DNA from 2 places in the Parerythrobacter jejuensis genome. Region 2 is predicted to be linked to the other one. Evidence: predicted binding sites of a transcription regulator. Region 2 holds the regulator's gene; the other holds the start of a gene.

Region 1 (8,037 bases), 2.2 Mb from region 2:
CAAAGGCCAGCAACGGCGCCTATGCGGTCTATCCGGTCGAGAGCACGGGGATATTGGTCGACAGCGTAGTTGTCTCCGGCGCTTCCGACGCGGGCATTTATGTCGGCCAGAGCAAGGACATCACGGTCCGCAATTCCATCGCGCAATACAACGTCGCAGGGATCGAGATCGAGAACAGCCGCAATGCGCTGGTCGAGAACAATGTTGCCTTCCACAACACTGGCGGCATCCTCGTGTTCGACCTGCCCGACCTGCCTGTGATGGGTGGCGGTGACGTATTGGTGCGGCGCAACCTGGTGGCCACCAACAACACCCCCAATTTCGCCCCTCCGGGCAATATCGTCGCGGGGATTCCCAAAGGCACCGGCATCATGGTGATGGCGAATGAAAACGTCATGATCGCCGACAACGTGCTGTCAGGAAACGACACCGGCCAAGTGCTGGTGGTCGCCTATTCGCAAGCGTTCACCGATGAACGCTATAACCCCTATCCGCGCAATGTGATTGTCGGCTCAAACCTCTATTCGGATGGCGGACGCGATCCGCAGCTGCCGGGCAAGGATATGCTGTTGGCCGCATTTGGCGGAGCTCTGCCCGATGTGCTGTGGGATGGCTTGTCGCAGGAAGGCAAGCCTGCGCTTTTCGCGATTGAAGGGACCAGTGGCTGGTCGCTCAATCTGCCCGGGCAAGGTGTCCCGCTGGATCAGGCGCAGCCCGGCCCGATGAAAGTGAGTGAGCCGAGCACTCCGATCGATTTGTCTGGTATCGGTGCGCCGCCCGAACTTGCCGAGCGTATCAATTGAGGAAAAGGGTTGCCTTCCTGGGTCTTGCGACGCTCGCCTTGGCAGGGGCGATTGCCGCACGCGCTACGCCGCCGCCCCAGATCGTCGACTATCCCCTGATTGTCGGAAACGACCTCCCGCGATTGTTGAGTGACTTCGACTTTTTCGTCGATGCCCGCGCGCAAGCTCCCAATATCGGGGTGGTGCCTTACCGGCTCAATATGCCGCTATTTTCGGATGGGGCCGACAAGCTGAGGTTCGTCTATCTCCCGCCGGACGGGAAGGCCGTTGCGAGCAATCCGGACGAAGTTCTCGACCTGCCCGTAGGAAGTGCGCTGATCAAGACCTTTGCATTCGGCGAGGGGAAGCAGCGCCGCCTGATCGAAACGCGTGTTCTGCTGCATCGGGCCGATGGCTGGCTGGCCTTGCCGTACAAGTGGAACGCAGAGCAGACCGAGGCGCGGCTGGCACTGGCCGGAGCACGGCTGCCCCTGACGACACCCTCCGGCGAAGAGATCAGCTACCGGATCCCCAACAAGAACCAGTGCAAGGAATGCCACGGGGTCGATGACGCGGTGGTGCCCATCGGGCCCAAGGCACGCAATCTGTCAAAGGCTTTCTTGGGCGATATGGTCGCTTCGGGCACGCTGGATGCGGTTCCCGCTCAAGCTGGCTCGATTCCGCTGTGGGAGGACCGCAAGACTGCCGATGTCACAGCGTCTGCCCGTGGCTATCTTGATGTGAATTGCGCCCATTGCCACCGGCCCGGGGCCACCGCATCCAACAGCGGCCTCGACCTGCGATGGGAACAGCAGGACCGGATGGCCATCGGGGTGATGAAGCGCCCTGTGGCGGCGGGCCGTGGATCGGGTGGCTTTGACTTTGATGTTGTGCCCGGTCGCCCGCAGGAATCGATCCTGCTGCACCGGATGCGCGTAAACGAACCCGGCGTTGCAATGCCCGAACTGGGCAAGGCAACAGTGGATGCAGAAGGCGTCGCGCTGATCGAACGCTGGATATTGGAGATTGGCCCGTGAAGACTTTCGGCAAGATAGTGGCGGTGCTGATCGCCTTGTTGGTGATCGCCTTTGTCATCTTCCGCACGCCGGATACCGACAAGGCGGAAATGCGGGCGAAATATGGCGGGGAACCCTCGCAATTCGTCACGCTCGCCAACGGGCAGGAAGTGCATCTGCGTGACGAAGGCCCGCTTGACGGGAATGCCGATGCGCCTGCCATCATCCTGCTGCACGGGTCGAATGCGGATCTGCATACTTGGCAACCATGGGTCGAGGCGTTGCGTCAGGACTATCGCGTGATCCGGTATGACCAGATCGGCCACGGGCTGACCGGGCCGGCCAATGACAATGATTATGCCGGTGAACGGTTTGTCGAAACCGTCGGACTGGTGGCAGATCACCTTGGGCTGGAAACCTTTGTTCTCGGGGGCAATTCCATGGGTGGGCGGATCTCGCTCGGCTATGCGCTGGAACATGCTGACCGGCTGGAAGGGCTGGTCCTGGTGGATGCATCGGGGGCCCCGATCAAGCGGGAGGGCGGTGGAAATATCGCCTTCACCATCGCGCAAATTCCAGGCGTTGGCGCAGTGATGAGCCAGATGCTGCCGCGCTCCCTGGTTGAGCGGAGCCTGGCGCAAAGCGTGTCCAACCAGGACATCGTGACCGATGCTGCGGTTGATCGCTATTGGGAAATGGCCCGCTATCCGGGCAATCGCGCGGCGACCCGGGCGCGTTTTTCGCAGGCACGCAAACCCTTCGATGTCGCGCGGATCGAGGCTTTGCAGGTACCTACGCTAGTGATGTGGGGCGAGGAAGACTCGCTTGTGCCGTATGAGGCGGCGGGCTGGTTCATGGACCATCTGCCCAATGCGACCCTGGCCAACTATCCGGGCATCGGACACATTCCGATGGAAGAGGCACCCGAACAAAGTGTCGGCGACTTGCGCGCGTGGCTGGAACAGACGCTGGCCTCTGATGCGCAAGATGCCGAGGATCGCGAGGCGGCCTAGACGTTGTCTTGCCAATGCGGGCGGAGCCGCTAGGAACGCGACTGCGCATCCGGCGCTCAAAAATCAAACAGGGACAATAACTTGCGCAAACTGGGCATGATCGGGGGGATGAGCTGGGTCTCTACCCGGTTGTATTACGAGACGATCAATCGCCTCGTGCAACGCCGTGCGACGCCGATGGCCAGCGCGCCTTTGCTGATCGAAAGCCTCGATTTCTGCCAACTCTATGGCTTGAAGGAAGAAGCAGACTGGGATCGCGCCGGAAAAGTGCTGGTCGAGTCCGCGAAACGTCTGGAAGCGGCGGGTGCAGAGGGCTTGATCATCGCGGCCAACTCCATGCACCGCCAATACAACCAGGTGGCCGAAGCGGTTGAAATCCCGGTCTTGCATATCGCTGAATGCGTTGGCGAGCGGATGGCCAAAGACAAGGTCGGGCAGGCGGCCATCATTGGCACCAAGAATGTGATGACCGAAAGTTTCTATCGCAGGCGTCTGGTGTCCCACGGCATCGACCTCGTGCCGCCCGATATGGAGCGGGTCGAGGAAACCAACCGGATCATTTACGAAGAGCTGATGAAGGGCCAGGCGACGCGCGATGCGGAGCGGTTCTTCAAGACAGCATTCACCCGGCTGGAGCAGGATGGTGTGACAGCGCTCGTGCTTGCCTGCACGGAACTGAACCTGGTCGTGGATGCCAATGCGAATGTCCTGCCGATTTACGATTCGGCGCGCATTCATTGCGAAGCGGCGGTGGACTGGATCCTCGACGACTAGACTTGGGCCTATGCGGCCACGGACTTAACCGTCTTGAGACCGGAAGCAGCATATCCACGACAGATGTGCGCGTGGCCGCCATGTTGCCCGATTGTTCCCGTTGCCGCGATTCCCGGCATTCCGTAAGCCCGCGTCTCAATGACGCGTTCTCCGCTAGCATCCGATCCCGACGCCAGTCGCGGCCGCGAATTCACGCAGCCGGGATGCGAAACACGCGGACCGCGTAGCGCCTTCCAGCGCGATCGTGACCGGATTATCCACTCGATTGCCTTTCGCAGGCTGCGTTCCAAGACCCAGGTTTTCGTTGCCCCTGATGGCGACCACTATCGCACGCGCTTGACCCACAGTCTGGAGGTCGCCCAGATCGGCAGGGTGATCGCCCGTGCGCTCGGCCTGGATGAAGATCTGACCGAGGCCCTGTGTCTGGCCCACGACATCGGCCATCCACCGTTTGGCCATGCCGGGGAAAAGGCGCTGCATGACGCGACCGAGCGCCATGGCGGGTTTGACCATAACGCCCAGACGCTGCGCACCCTGATGCGGCTGGAATGCCCTTATCCCACCCATGATGGCCTCAACCTCAGCTGGGAAGTGCTGGAAGGCCTCGCCAAGCATAATGGCCCCATCAAAGAGCCGCACTGGGCGTTGCAGGAGCTTGACGAGCAGTTTCCGCTCGATCTGCCGCAATGGTCCTCGCTGGAGGCGCAGATCGCCGCGGTGGCGGACGACATCGCCTATGACAATCACGACATCGATGATGGGCTACGCGCCGGCTTCCTGAAGCTGGACGACTTGCTCACACTCGATTTTGTGGCCGACCAGTGGCGCGAAGTGGAGCAACGCTTCCCCGATGCGCCGCAAGACCGGCTGCTGCGCGAACTGGTGCGCGGGCAGATCGGTCTGATGGTCAATGATGTGATCGGTCACACTCGCGCTACAACAGAGGGGCTGACGTCTCCGGATGAGGTGCGTGGGGCAGGGCGGATGCTGGGCGGATTTTCCCCCGCCATGCTGGAACAAGAGCGAACCCTCAAAGCCTTCATGTATGAACGGCTCTATTTCCACGAGCAGCAGATGGAAGCCGCGCAGAATGCCAGGAGCGTGGTCGCGCGGCTCTATGCGGCCTACGAACAGGACCCGTCGCTGATGGGAGAAGAATGGCGGGGCGGTTTGCCGGAATCGCAGCCCCGCCGCAGCCGCCACATCGCCGATTTCATCGCCGGTATGACCGATCGCTTCGCCATGGAGCAATTCCGCCGCATCTATGGCAAGGTGCCCAGCGGCCTCAGCCACGTCTAACGTAGAAAAGAACATGTCCAAATCTGTCCGCATAGCCCTTGTCGGCGCCACTGGCCTGATCGGCCAGCAAATCCTGCAACTGGCGGTAGGGCGGGAGGATCTGCGCATTGTCGGGATTGCCCGGCGCGAAGTATCCCTGCCTGAAGGCGCGCGGATGGAAGTCTTCGTGGCCGAACCGGACAAATGGGGTGAAGTGCTGGAGGCAGTGAAGCCCGATGTCCTGATCAGCGCATTGGGATCGACCTGGAACAAGTCTGGCAAAGACGAAGACGCCTTTCGCGCGGTCGACCAGCACCTGGTGCTGGACACGGCCAAGGCTGCAATGGCGGCCGGGGTGGAGCGGATGATCGCGGTATCGTCGGTGGGGGCGGACCGGCATTCGAAGAACTTTTATCTGCGGGTGAAGGGCGAGGTCGAGCTACAGCTGAGCAAGGTAGGCTTCAAACGGCTGGATATTCTTCGGCCCGGCCTGCTGCGTGGCGGACGCAAGAACGATCCCCGCGCTGGAGAAAGCCTGGCGATCATTGCCAGCCCGATCATGGATTTGCTGTTGCATGGGTCCATGCGCCAATATCGTTCGATCAAGGCGCGCGAAGTCGGCGAAGCGGCGCTGGCGCTGGCGCTACGCCGCACGCAGGGGCGCTTCGTGCATGATAATGACGGTATGCACAGAGCGGCCAGATCGCTGCCCGAACTGGCAGCTGGCGAAGAGGAGTGACGGCCATGTGGGACACGATATTTGCCAGCGTAAACCTGCTGGCAATGGCCGCATGGGCCATCCTGATCCTGGCTCCGCGCAAGGAGTTATTGCTGACCGTCGTACTCTATCTGGGCGTCGGCATCTTGTGTTTGGTCTATTCGGTCGGGTTGATTTCAGTATTGGTCGGGAGTGAGGGCAGTGGCCTCGACTTCGGATCGATCGAAGGTGTGCGCGCCATCTTTGCCACCGATAGCGGAGTGACAATTGGCTGGACCCACTACCTGGCCTTCGATCTGTTTGTTGGACTGTGGATCGCCCGCGACGCTGACGCGAAGAAATTCTCGCGCTGGCTGCAGGCCCCCATCCTTCTTGCAACCCTGATGGCAGGGCCGCTCGGCCTGTTTGTCTGGCTGGCTATCCGCGAGACGCGCCGCGCCCCCCGGAAGGCTAGCTAGCGATCAACTCTCGGCAGGTTGTTCGACAATCGGGCGGCTATAGTTTTCCGGCGTCAAGTCGAGCCGTTCAATCCGCAGCACCGGATCACGGCGACGCAGGCGTGTGCCCGTAACGTTGTCGGCGAAGCGGGCGACGGCGGAATAGCGCTCGATCATATAGAAGCCTGGTGTCGCTGCCTTGTCCGAAACCGGCGCATAGCGGCGACTCTTGATGTGGCGTTCGACTTGCTTGAGCCAGTCGGTTTGCCCTTCCGAACGCAAGACTTCGTAATCCTCGATCCGGCCATCTGCATTGATCCAGAAGCCGATGTCGGCCCACCGGGGTTCGTCTTGATTAAGCGTTGTGAGGCGTGCAGCCGCACTGCCTGCACGCGTGTTTTCGCGATCCCGGTCGGCGCGGCTGAAGAGCGGTTCGCTAAACAGCAGAACGGGGCTAGTGACGCCGCCGCGTTCGGCGAAGCGCTTGACCAGTGCATCGGTCTTGTCCTCGTTGCCTTGACTGCGATCGAGACGGGCCAACATGACTTCTGCGACCAGCGTGAACTCCTCGCCGCCAGCAATCGGATTGTCACGAATATCTTCGAGCTTCTCGATCATGCTGCGTCGCTCGCTTTCGAGTCCGGTCACGGTGAAGCGGGCATTGTCGAGCAGTGCAAGGCGCAGACGTGCGAACATGGCGACGCGTGGGTAATTCAACTCCATCGCACGCTTTTCCACACGGCGGTAAATCCGCTCGGCACCATTGTCGTCACCCAGTTTGACCCGGCTGTCACCGACGGTGACGTCGGCGACCAGCGCGCGCGGATCATCGCGGCCCAAACCCTTGCGCAAAGTGTCGCGCATATCGAGTGTGGCGAGCTGGAAATCCTTGCCTTCGCCCAGCTGTTCGGAGACGCGCGAATAGGCCCGCTGCAGGCCCGCAACGGCCACCGGCAATTTGCGGCCATGCTTGTCATTGCGCCCGATCGACTTGCGCAGAGTGTCGCGGCTGTCCTTGTATTCACCCGCTACCAGCAGGTTTTCTGCGTGGTCGAGCGTGGCCTTGATGTCTTCCTCAGGCGGGCAATTGCGCGCGAGGCAGTCGGCCAAGGCCTTGGCTGTATCATCCAAAGAGCGTCCGGTGACGACGATTTCCTCGCCGGTTCCGCCGTCCTGGGCATAAGCCGGAATAGTGGTGGCGCTGGCGGCCAACGCAGCAAGAAAGAGTGTTCGGACGGACATGTGCAGTTCCCCTGGGAATTTTGTGCGGCCAACATAGTTGCGGACGGCCGGATATCTAAGGTGTGTTAGACAAAACCGCTATGCGGCAAGATGAACGACAAACCGATACAGGCTTTGTCAGGTGTCTGACTTTCCATCAAAAACGCCCGCCAACCGGTGGGGGAGACGAGCGCTTTTGCGACCCTTTGGGCCATTGTTGCCAGCAATCAGATGGCGCGATCGCCTGCCTCGCCCACTGATTCAATGTCGCGGCCAAGGCCTTTGACAGTGTTACAAGCGGCGGTTGTCAGCGAAAGTGCTGCGATTCCAACGGCGAGAATAATCTTGCGTGCCATGGTCTTTCCTTCGTCAGATTGGCGTGCATCGTACACCAGGGAAACCAACCTCGACTGAACGGGTTCCCTATCACGTCTTTTTCAGGCGATGCTCGCGCCATGCGACGATCAGCCCTGAAACGATGATGAGCGGTGCGCCAATCCAGAGCGTGGCAGGGGGAACACGCTCGAACACGGTCCAGCCATAGGTCGTCGCCCAGATCAGGGCGGTGTAGTCCATCACGATGATGGTCGCGGCCGATCCGAAGCGGAGCGAGGTGGTGAGCAGCACCTGCGCCAAGGCGCCGGTCCCCGCCACTGCGAGGATCACCAGCCAGGTCATCGGGTCATGCGCTGACAGGACGAAGGGGAGCGCAAGAGCCGCCAGCGGCGTTGTCAGCGCGGTAAACCAGAAAATGATGCCATAGGGTGTTTCGGTCTTGTTGAGGTCCTGGATCTGGAA
Region 2 (8,037 bases):
TTTGGTGATCGACAATTACGACAGCTTCACCTTCAACCTCGTTCATTACCTGATGGAACTGGGCGCTGACGTGCAGGTCGAACGCAACGATGCTCTGACCGCTGCCGAGGCCGTAGCGAGCGGGGCCCAGGGCATCCTGATTTCGCCCGGCCCATGCACACCCAACGAGGCCGGGATCAGCCTCGAACTTGTTGGCGCTTGTGCTGATGCCGGACTGCCGTTGCTCGGCGTATGCCTGGGCCATCAGTCGATAGGCCAGTATTTCGGTGGCAAGGTCGTCCAAGGCGGATTGATGCATGGCAAGACCAGCCCAGTGATCCACGAGGGCAGCGGCATGTTCGAAGGCTTGCCCTCCCCTTATGTCGCCACCCGCTATCATTCGCTTGTGGTCGAGGATATTCCCGATGTGCTCGAGGTCAACGCGACCAGCGAGACACCGGGCATCGACGGCACAATGGTGATGGGTTTCCGGCATCGCACGCTGCCAATCCATGGCGTGCAATTTCATCCCGAAAGCATAGCAACCGAACACGGCCATGCCTTGCTTGCCAATTTCCTGCGCCTGTGCGGCATCGACGCCAAGGTGCCTGACCGAGTGAAAGCCCCCGCATGAAAACTCTTCCCTCCGCGCATGACCATCTGGATGAAGCCGAGGCTGAGGAAGTCTTCGGCTGGATTCTCGACGGCGAAACCAGCGAGGAGGAGATCGCCCGCTTCCTTGTCGAGATGACCGAACGCAGTGAAACTTCCGACGAGATCGCCGGAGCCGCCCGGGCCTTGCGAGCACGCTTGATCCCGATTGATGCGCCCGCAAACGCCATCGATGTCTGCGGCACGGGCGGTGACGGGCACCATACGCTGAACGTCTCGACAGCCGTCAGCCTGGTGGTCGCAGCAGCAGGCGTGCCGGTGGCAAAACATGGCAACCGTGCAGCCAGCAGCAAGTCCGGCGCGGCAGACACGCTGGAGGCGCTCGGGCTGGATATGGAGGCCGCCGGACGCACAGCCGAAAAGACACTGGCAGAGCTGGGCATCTGCTTCCTCTTCGCAAAAAATCACCATCCGGCCATGGGCCGCATCCAGCCTATTCGCCTGCGGATTGGAAAACGCACCATCTTCAACCTGATGGGCCCCCTGTCCAATCCGGCGGGCGTTACGCGCCAACTAATCGGCATTGCGCGCCCGGGCTATGTACCAATTTACGCCGGAGCCAAGGCACGTCTGGGCACCGAGCGCACGATGATTGTTTCGGGTGACGAAGGCTTGGACGAATTGAGCCTGGCGGGCGGCAACGAAGTCGCGATCGTCTCGGGCAACGAATTCGAAATGCAGCGTATCGATGCATCTAAGGTTTCGCTGCCGCATGCGCCGGTGGAGGCCATTCGCGGCGGCGAGGCAGAACACAATGCCAAGGCGCTCCGTGCCCTGCTTGATGGCACGCCCGGCCCCTATCGCGATGCTGTGATTTTCAATGCCGCCGGATCCTTGCTTGTCGCAGGCGCGGTGGAGGACTGGCAGGTCGGTGCCGACATGGCGGCAGAATCGCTCGATTCCGGTGCGGCGGGCAAATTGCTCGCCAACTGGATCGCAATGGCGCAATAGGCCGGCCGATGAACAAGCTTGAGGAAATTTGCGCAACAAAGCGCCGCGAGGTTGCGACCCGCAAGGCAGCCAAATCGATTGCCGACCTGGAGGCTGCTGCGGCGGCGCAAAGCGAGGTTCGCGGCTTCGAATGGGAATTGCGCAAAGCCAGCAAATCCGGGTTTGGCCTGATCGCCGAAATCAAGAAGGCCAGTCCGTCGAAAGGTCTGATCAGGGAAGATTTTCGGCCCGCCGAGCATGCCGCTGCATATCAGGCGGGAGGTGCTACTTGCCTGTCAGTCCTGACAGACGAGCCCTACTTCCATGGGCATGAGGATTATCTGATTGCCGCTCGCGCCGCCTGCGACCTGCCTGTCTTGCGCAAAGACTTTATGGTCGATCCCTGGCAATGTCTGGAAGCGCGCGCGATGGGCGCGGATGCGATCCTGATCATCGTTGCCGCTCTAGACGATACCACAATGCGCGAAATTGATCGCGCGGCGGGTGAGTTGGCAATGGATGTTCTGGTCGAGGTGCATGACGAGGTGGAGCTGGAGCGCGCCCTGACCCGGTTGAGTTCGCAATTGATCGGGGTGAACAATCGCGACCTCAAAACCTTCCAGACTTCGCTCTCAACGACCGAACGCCTCGCTCCGCTGGTCCCCGACGATATTCTGTTGGTCGGCGAAAGCGGGATTGCGACCCATGCCGATTGCGATCGCCTTGCGAAAAGAGGGGTGCGCACCTTCCTGGTAGGCGAGAGCCTGATGCGGCAAGACGATATTGCTTCGGCAACGCGATCGCTGCTTGAGGGCTGAGCCGATCGGTCTGCGGGGGCTGTCCTACCCATCCGGTTTATGGCATCGCGCCGCTGATGGTTTACGCAGGCACGACTTCGGACACCGAATTCGCAAGGCGGCTCTGCGGGGCGGGGTTCTTGCCCCAGGACAGTGTTCCATGTGTTCCATCGCGTAGGATTTGCGCAAGCGAAGGGGCCGATTGAATGAGCAAGCTGACCCATCTCGATGACAAAGGCGATGCCCGCATGGTCGATGTCGGCGCCAAGGCCGAATCGCGACGCGAAGCGGTTGCGAGCGGGCATATCGCCATGTCGGATACGGTCTTGGCGGCTATCCGTGATGGGGCCGTGCCAAAGGGTGATGTGCTGGCCGCCGCGCGGATCGCCGGGATCATGGCAGCAAAGAAAACGGGCGAGCTGATCCCGCTATGCCACCCGCTTGCGCTCGATAGTGTGCAGGTCGAATGCGTTCCTGATGACAGCGGGATCGCCGTTACCGCCACAGCCTCGCTGACCGGTAAGACCGGGGTCGAAATGGAGGCCCTGACCGCTGTTTCGGTCGCGCTCCTGACCATCTATGACATGGCAAAGGCGCTCGACAAAGGCATGGTGATTGGCGGCGTGAAACTGACCAAGAAAACTGGCGGCAAGTCGGGCACTTGGACCGCTCCATGAGCCAACCGGCGCTATCGTTGGAAGATGCGCTGGCACGCATGCTCGCCAAGCTCGAGCCTGTTGCGGCTCTGGATGTGCCGGTTGACGAAGCGCTGGGGCACTATCTCGCCCAGCCTCTAACCGCGGCCCGCACCCAACCACCGGCGGATTTGTCCGCGATGGATGGCTATGCGATCTGTGGTGTTGGTCCTTGGGAATTGATCGGGGAAAGCCGCTGCGGGCAAGCATTTGATGGCGCGCTGGTAACGGGCCAAACCGTTCGCATCTCGACCGGGGCCATCCTCCCTGCCGGTGCCGACCGGATCCTGATCCAGGAGAACGCCACGGTCGATGGCAAACAGGTTGCGGCCGAAGAGATACCGCCGGAAGGGCGACACATCCGGAGCAAGGCCTTCGAATTTTCCGACGGTGACAGCCTGCTAGAAGGAGGTGTTCGGATCGGTGCGGCCCAATTGGCGTTGGCACGGTCTGCCGGGCGCGGCTCGCTATCAGTCACCGGCAGGCCGAAGGTCACAATCCTTGATACCGGGGACGAACTCGTTGCCGACCCGACCCAATGCGCGACCCACCAGATACCCGCCAGCAATGCAGCCATGCTCTCTGCGCTGGCCGGTCAGGAGCCCACAACCATCGTACGCAATGCGCCATTGCCCGATCATCTCGATACCATTGTCGAGGCATTGCAGGCGAACCGCGATGCGGACCTGATCGTGATCACCGGCGGCGCATCTGTAGGCGATCACGATTTGGCCAAACCTGCCCTGGAGAAAGCCGGGGCCGAACTGGATTTCTGGAAAGTCGCGATGAAGCCGGGGAAGCCGCTGATGGTGGCAACGCGCGGCCAGCAATTGATCCTGGGCTTGCCAGGCAATCCGGTCTCCAGCTTCGTGACCGGTTATCTCTTCATGCTGCCCGCCATTCGCCGCCTCGCGGGCGCTTCCGCATGCCTTTCCCGCACGATCGACTTGCCGCTCGCCAAAGATTGTCCGGCTGGCGGCGTACGACGGGAGTTCCTACGCGCGGCATGGACTCAGGACGGGCTTGTTCCACTGGTCGAACAAGACAGCAGCGCTTTGCTCGCCCTCTCACGGGCAGAAGCGCTGATTGACCGCGCAGCCCATGCCGACGGGACGAAAGCGGGAACATATGTTCCGGCCTATTGGCTCGGAAATGGCGCGATTGCTTGACTTAGCGAAATTGGTTGCCTAATTGTTCTTCATTCGTTCGCATCGACGCGCACGAGACCGGAACAGGCCATCAGGGAGCCATCGTCCATGCTGACCGCAAAGCAGCACGAATTGATCCAGTTTATCCAGCGCAGGCTGGAAGAGACAGGAATTTCCCCTTCTTTCGAGGAAATGAAGGAAGCGCTCGACCTTAAGAGCAAGTCGGGCGTCCATCGCCTGATTTCCGCATTGGAAGAACGCGGTTTCATCCGCCGCCTGCCCAATCGCGCTCGCGCTCTCGAAGTGTTGAAGCAGCCAGAAGACGTTGTCGGCGCCACGCCTGCGGCCAAGCCGGCCAATGATCTCGTTTCGGCACGAACTGCACCGCCCAAGGCGCAACCGGAACCGGCCAATGATGTGATCGATATTCCGTTGCACGGCCGGATCGCCGCCGGTGCCCCGATTGAGGCGCTGGAAGATCATCAGTCTTTGCCTGTTCCGGCGGCCCTATTGGGCCCGGGCGAACATTACGCGCTTGAAGTGTCTGGCGACTCGATGGTCGATGCTGGCATTTTCGATGGTGACTTCGCGTTGATCCGTCGCACAGACAGCGCGCGTGATGGCGAGATTGTCGTGGCACTGGTCAACAACGAGGAAGCGACACTCAAATATCTCCATCGCGACAGCGGGATGGTGCGTCTCGATCCGGCCAATGCGGCCTATGATGCTCAGGTCTACCAACCTGCGCAGGTTCAGGTCCAAGGCAAATTGGCGGGCCTGCTCCGTCGTTATCACTGATCACCATGCGGGAAGCGGAGTTGGCGAAGGTCAGCGCCGCTCCCTGCGATCATTGCCGCGCCACCACCCATGTTCACCTTCCCCTTGGGCGACTGATGTGAAGCTCTCGTCCTCCAGGAAGAGCGCCAATCCACCCGACTTATCGAGAAAGCGCCGATCTGCTTTGAGCCATTGCGGCTGGCACGATCGCGGCAAATACCGGTCGGCCACCACGATATCCGCACGATCGCACGCTGCCGCCAAGGCGCGCTCTTCGACAATGTCGCGGCTGCGAGCGATCAGCAAATGCCAGTCTCGGCCAGAACGTTGCAAAGTGATGACACAGAAATCCCGACTGCACTTGGCACCCGGCCAATCTGCGAGCGTGACGGTTTCACCCGTCATGCCCGAGAGCTCGAGCAAATTCTCGCGCGCATAGTCCGACCGGCTTTCGCGTAGCATGATCAACCGCTCACCCTCGCCCGCAATACCGACATGCCGGCCATCTCCTGAAATCAGCACATCCGGCGCTGGTGTCAGCAACAGCATGACCGTTGCTACGGCCGATGGCACCAACCCGAGCAATCGCCATCGCCCGCGCCACAGGGCCAGCCACAAGCCTCCGATCACGAACAGAGCCAGAGTGCCCAGGCCCATCTGTGGCATCAATTTGACCGCGCCAGGCTGGCTGGCAGTGAAATGCGCAATGCCGAGGAGCAAATCGAGCGATTGCCCCACCAACCACCAGACCGGCCCGCCCAATCCAACCAGATCAAGGGCCAAGGCCACAGCGATCAGCGGCATGGATATGAAGGTCACCAGCGGGATTGCGATGACATTGGCGAACGCGCCGTAAACACCCGCGCGGTGAAAATGGAACAGGACAATCGGCATCAGCGCGATCTCGATCACGAAGCCAGTGACGAGCAGCATGATTGTGCGCCGCCCGACATGGGCAAACCAGCTTTCCTCACGGGGCGCAAGGAAACGCTTGACCGGCTCTGCGTTGTGCAAAGCGACAATCGCGATCACGGCCGAAAAACTCATCTGAAAACTCGGCCCGATCAGCGATTCCGGCCAAAGGAACATCACAAATGCCGCCGCAACCGATACCATCCGAAGCGACAAGGCGTCCCTCCCCAACGCAATCGCGATGAGCACGAGGACGGCCGCTGCGCAGCTCCGCACCGTCGGCACCTCGGCACCGGTCAGGAGTGTATAGCCGATGCCCGCCAGTGCACCGACTGCCGCTGCCGCAACCGGCAATCGGATCCGCAAGGCCAGCCACGGCCACAGCGCGAGCAGTTTCAGGGCCACAAAGAAGGCTGCGGCGATGATCGCGCTAACATGCAAGCCGCTGATGGAAAGAAGGTGGGTCAGGCCCGCATCCCGCATCGCCTCCTCATCCGCCTCGGTGATGGCGCCGCGATCCCCGCTGGCGAAGGCCGCCGCGATTGTGCCGGCCGATCCGCCGAGATTCTGCCGCACATGGCCGGACAGCAGTCGCTGAATCGCGGCCAGCCCTGTGGCTTCGGGAGCCGGTTCTATAATGTCAATCGGGCCAAGAACTGACCCAGTCGCGGCATACCCGTCAAACCATGCGCGCCGGGCAAAATTGTAAGCACCCGGCACCATCGGCGGAGCGGGTGGCATCAGCCGCGCCCGGAAGCGGATCACCGCCCCCTCGCCCAATGCATCATATGCTTGCTCACCGGGAACGTTGACCCTGATCTTTCGTGCCGTGCCTTGCTCTGCGTCACGTACGGCCAGGATCAACCTGATGCGTTGCTGGGCCGGTTGCTCCTCGCGCTCCAGTATTTTGCCTGCGAACACTTTCACTTGCGGTGCAGGATACGCCTCTGCCCCGATCATGGTTGATCGCGCCCAGATCAAGACCAGTCCGAAAGCCAACGCAGCTGCAACTGCGACAATCGCCGATCCGAGATGGAACCGGGCCACCCGGGTGCCAATCACCCATCCCGCGAAGCCAGCACCCATCGCAATCATCAGTGCGATGACCCATTCCCATGGCGTGTCGAGGACAAACCAGAGCGCTATTCCTGCTGCGAGTGAAACGGCGATCCAGGGGGCACGATCAAAGCCGGCATCGGCCAGCGCGCGATCAAGCAGAGCTGCCACGCTGGACAAGCGCCAGCGTGAATGCCAAGGGCGTTGCTGCAATGCAGCATGATCGGGCGCATGCTCGCCAGCCAGGGGCACGCCTGGCGGCATATCGGGCGCGCTGTTGGTCGCCATGGAACTGATTGGAAAGGAAGCCACACAAGATGGCAAGTAATAGTGGCGCAAAATCGGGGACTGTTGTTACGCGTTTTGCCCCTTCACCGACTGGATTTCTTCATTTGGGCGGGGCACGTACCGCTTTGTTCAATTGGCTATTTGCCCGTCATCATGGCGGCACTGCGCTGCTTCGGATCGAAGACACGGACAAGAAGCGCTCCACACAAGACGCTATCGACAAGATCCTCGAAGGTCTCGAATGGCTCGGCCTCGATTACGATGAAGATCCGGTGTTCCAGTCCGAACGCGGGTCGCGCCATGTCGAAGTCGCCGAGAAGCTCCTCGAAGCAGGCTACGCCTACAAATGCTACGCCACGACTGAGGAACTGGAAGAAATGCGCGCCGCACAACGCGCGGCCAAGCAGCCACAGCGTTATGATGGCCGGTGGCGTCACCGTGATGCGTCCGAAGCGCCTCTGGGGTCGCCTTTCGTTGTCCGGCTAAAGACACCTGAAGAGGGCGAGACGACGATCGAGGACGCGGTCCAGGGCAGTGTCACCGTCCGCAATGAAGAGTTGGACGACTACGTCCTTTTGCGGGCCGATGGCTCGCCCACCTATATGCTCGCTGTAGTGGTCGATGACCACGATATGGGAGTCACGCATATTATCCGCGGCGACGACCACCTCAACAATGCGTTTCGCCAGCTGCCGATCATCCACGCCATGGACGCCATCGAGGGCGGCTGGCCGCAGCCGGTTTACGCCCATGTGCCGCTGATCCACGGTGCCGATGGAGCCA

Evidence for each region. The regulator LexA, encoded in region 2, represses DNA repair genes until DNA is damaged. The targets are predictions, from matches to a motif close to GTTCCNCNCTTGTTCT.
Region 1: the regulator LexA is predicted to act here: its motif matches at 3,668-3,683, upstream of ABD653_RS13585 (deoxyguanosinetriphosphate triphosphohydrolase).

The regions. Positions count from the first base shown of each region.
Region 1 covers NZ_BAAAZF010000001.1:2,778,394-2,786,430, forward strand. Annotated here, with positions in the region: gene ABD653_RS13565 (parallel beta-helix domain-containing protein) at 1-803, shown strand, start outside; gene ABD653_RS13570 (SO2930 family diheme c-type cytochrome) at 800-1,819, shown strand; gene ABD653_RS13575 (alpha/beta hydrolase) at 1,816-2,811, shown strand; gene ABD653_RS13580 (aspartate/glutamate racemase family protein) at 2,893-3,585, shown strand; gene ABD653_RS13585 (deoxyguanosinetriphosphate triphosphohydrolase) at 3,724-4,884, shown strand; gene ABD653_RS13590 (NAD(P)H-binding protein) at 4,898-5,602, shown strand; gene ABD653_RS13595 (ABA4-like family protein) at 5,608-6,039, shown strand; gene ABD653_RS13600 (hypothetical protein) at 6,043-7,260, opposite strand; gene ABD653_RS13605 (entericidin A/B family lipoprotein) at 7,467-7,595, opposite strand; gene ABD653_RS13610 (DMT family transporter) at 7,666-8,037, opposite strand, start outside.
Region 2 covers NZ_BAAAZF010000001.1:603,509-611,545, forward strand. Annotated here, with positions in the region: gene ABD653_RS02905 (anthranilate synthase component II) at 1-613, shown strand, start outside; gene trpD (anthranilate phosphoribosyltransferase) at 610-1,602, shown strand; gene trpC (indole-3-glycerol phosphate synthase TrpC) at 1,611-2,399, shown strand; gene moaC (cyclic pyranopterin monophosphate synthase MoaC) at 2,585-3,055, shown strand; gene ABD653_RS02925 (molybdopterin molybdotransferase MoeA) at 3,052-4,242, shown strand; gene lexA (transcriptional repressor LexA) at 4,330-5,019, shown strand; gene ABD653_RS02935 (ComEC/Rec2 family competence protein) at 5,050-7,254, opposite strand; gene gltX (glutamate--tRNA ligase) at 7,284-8,037, shown strand, end outside.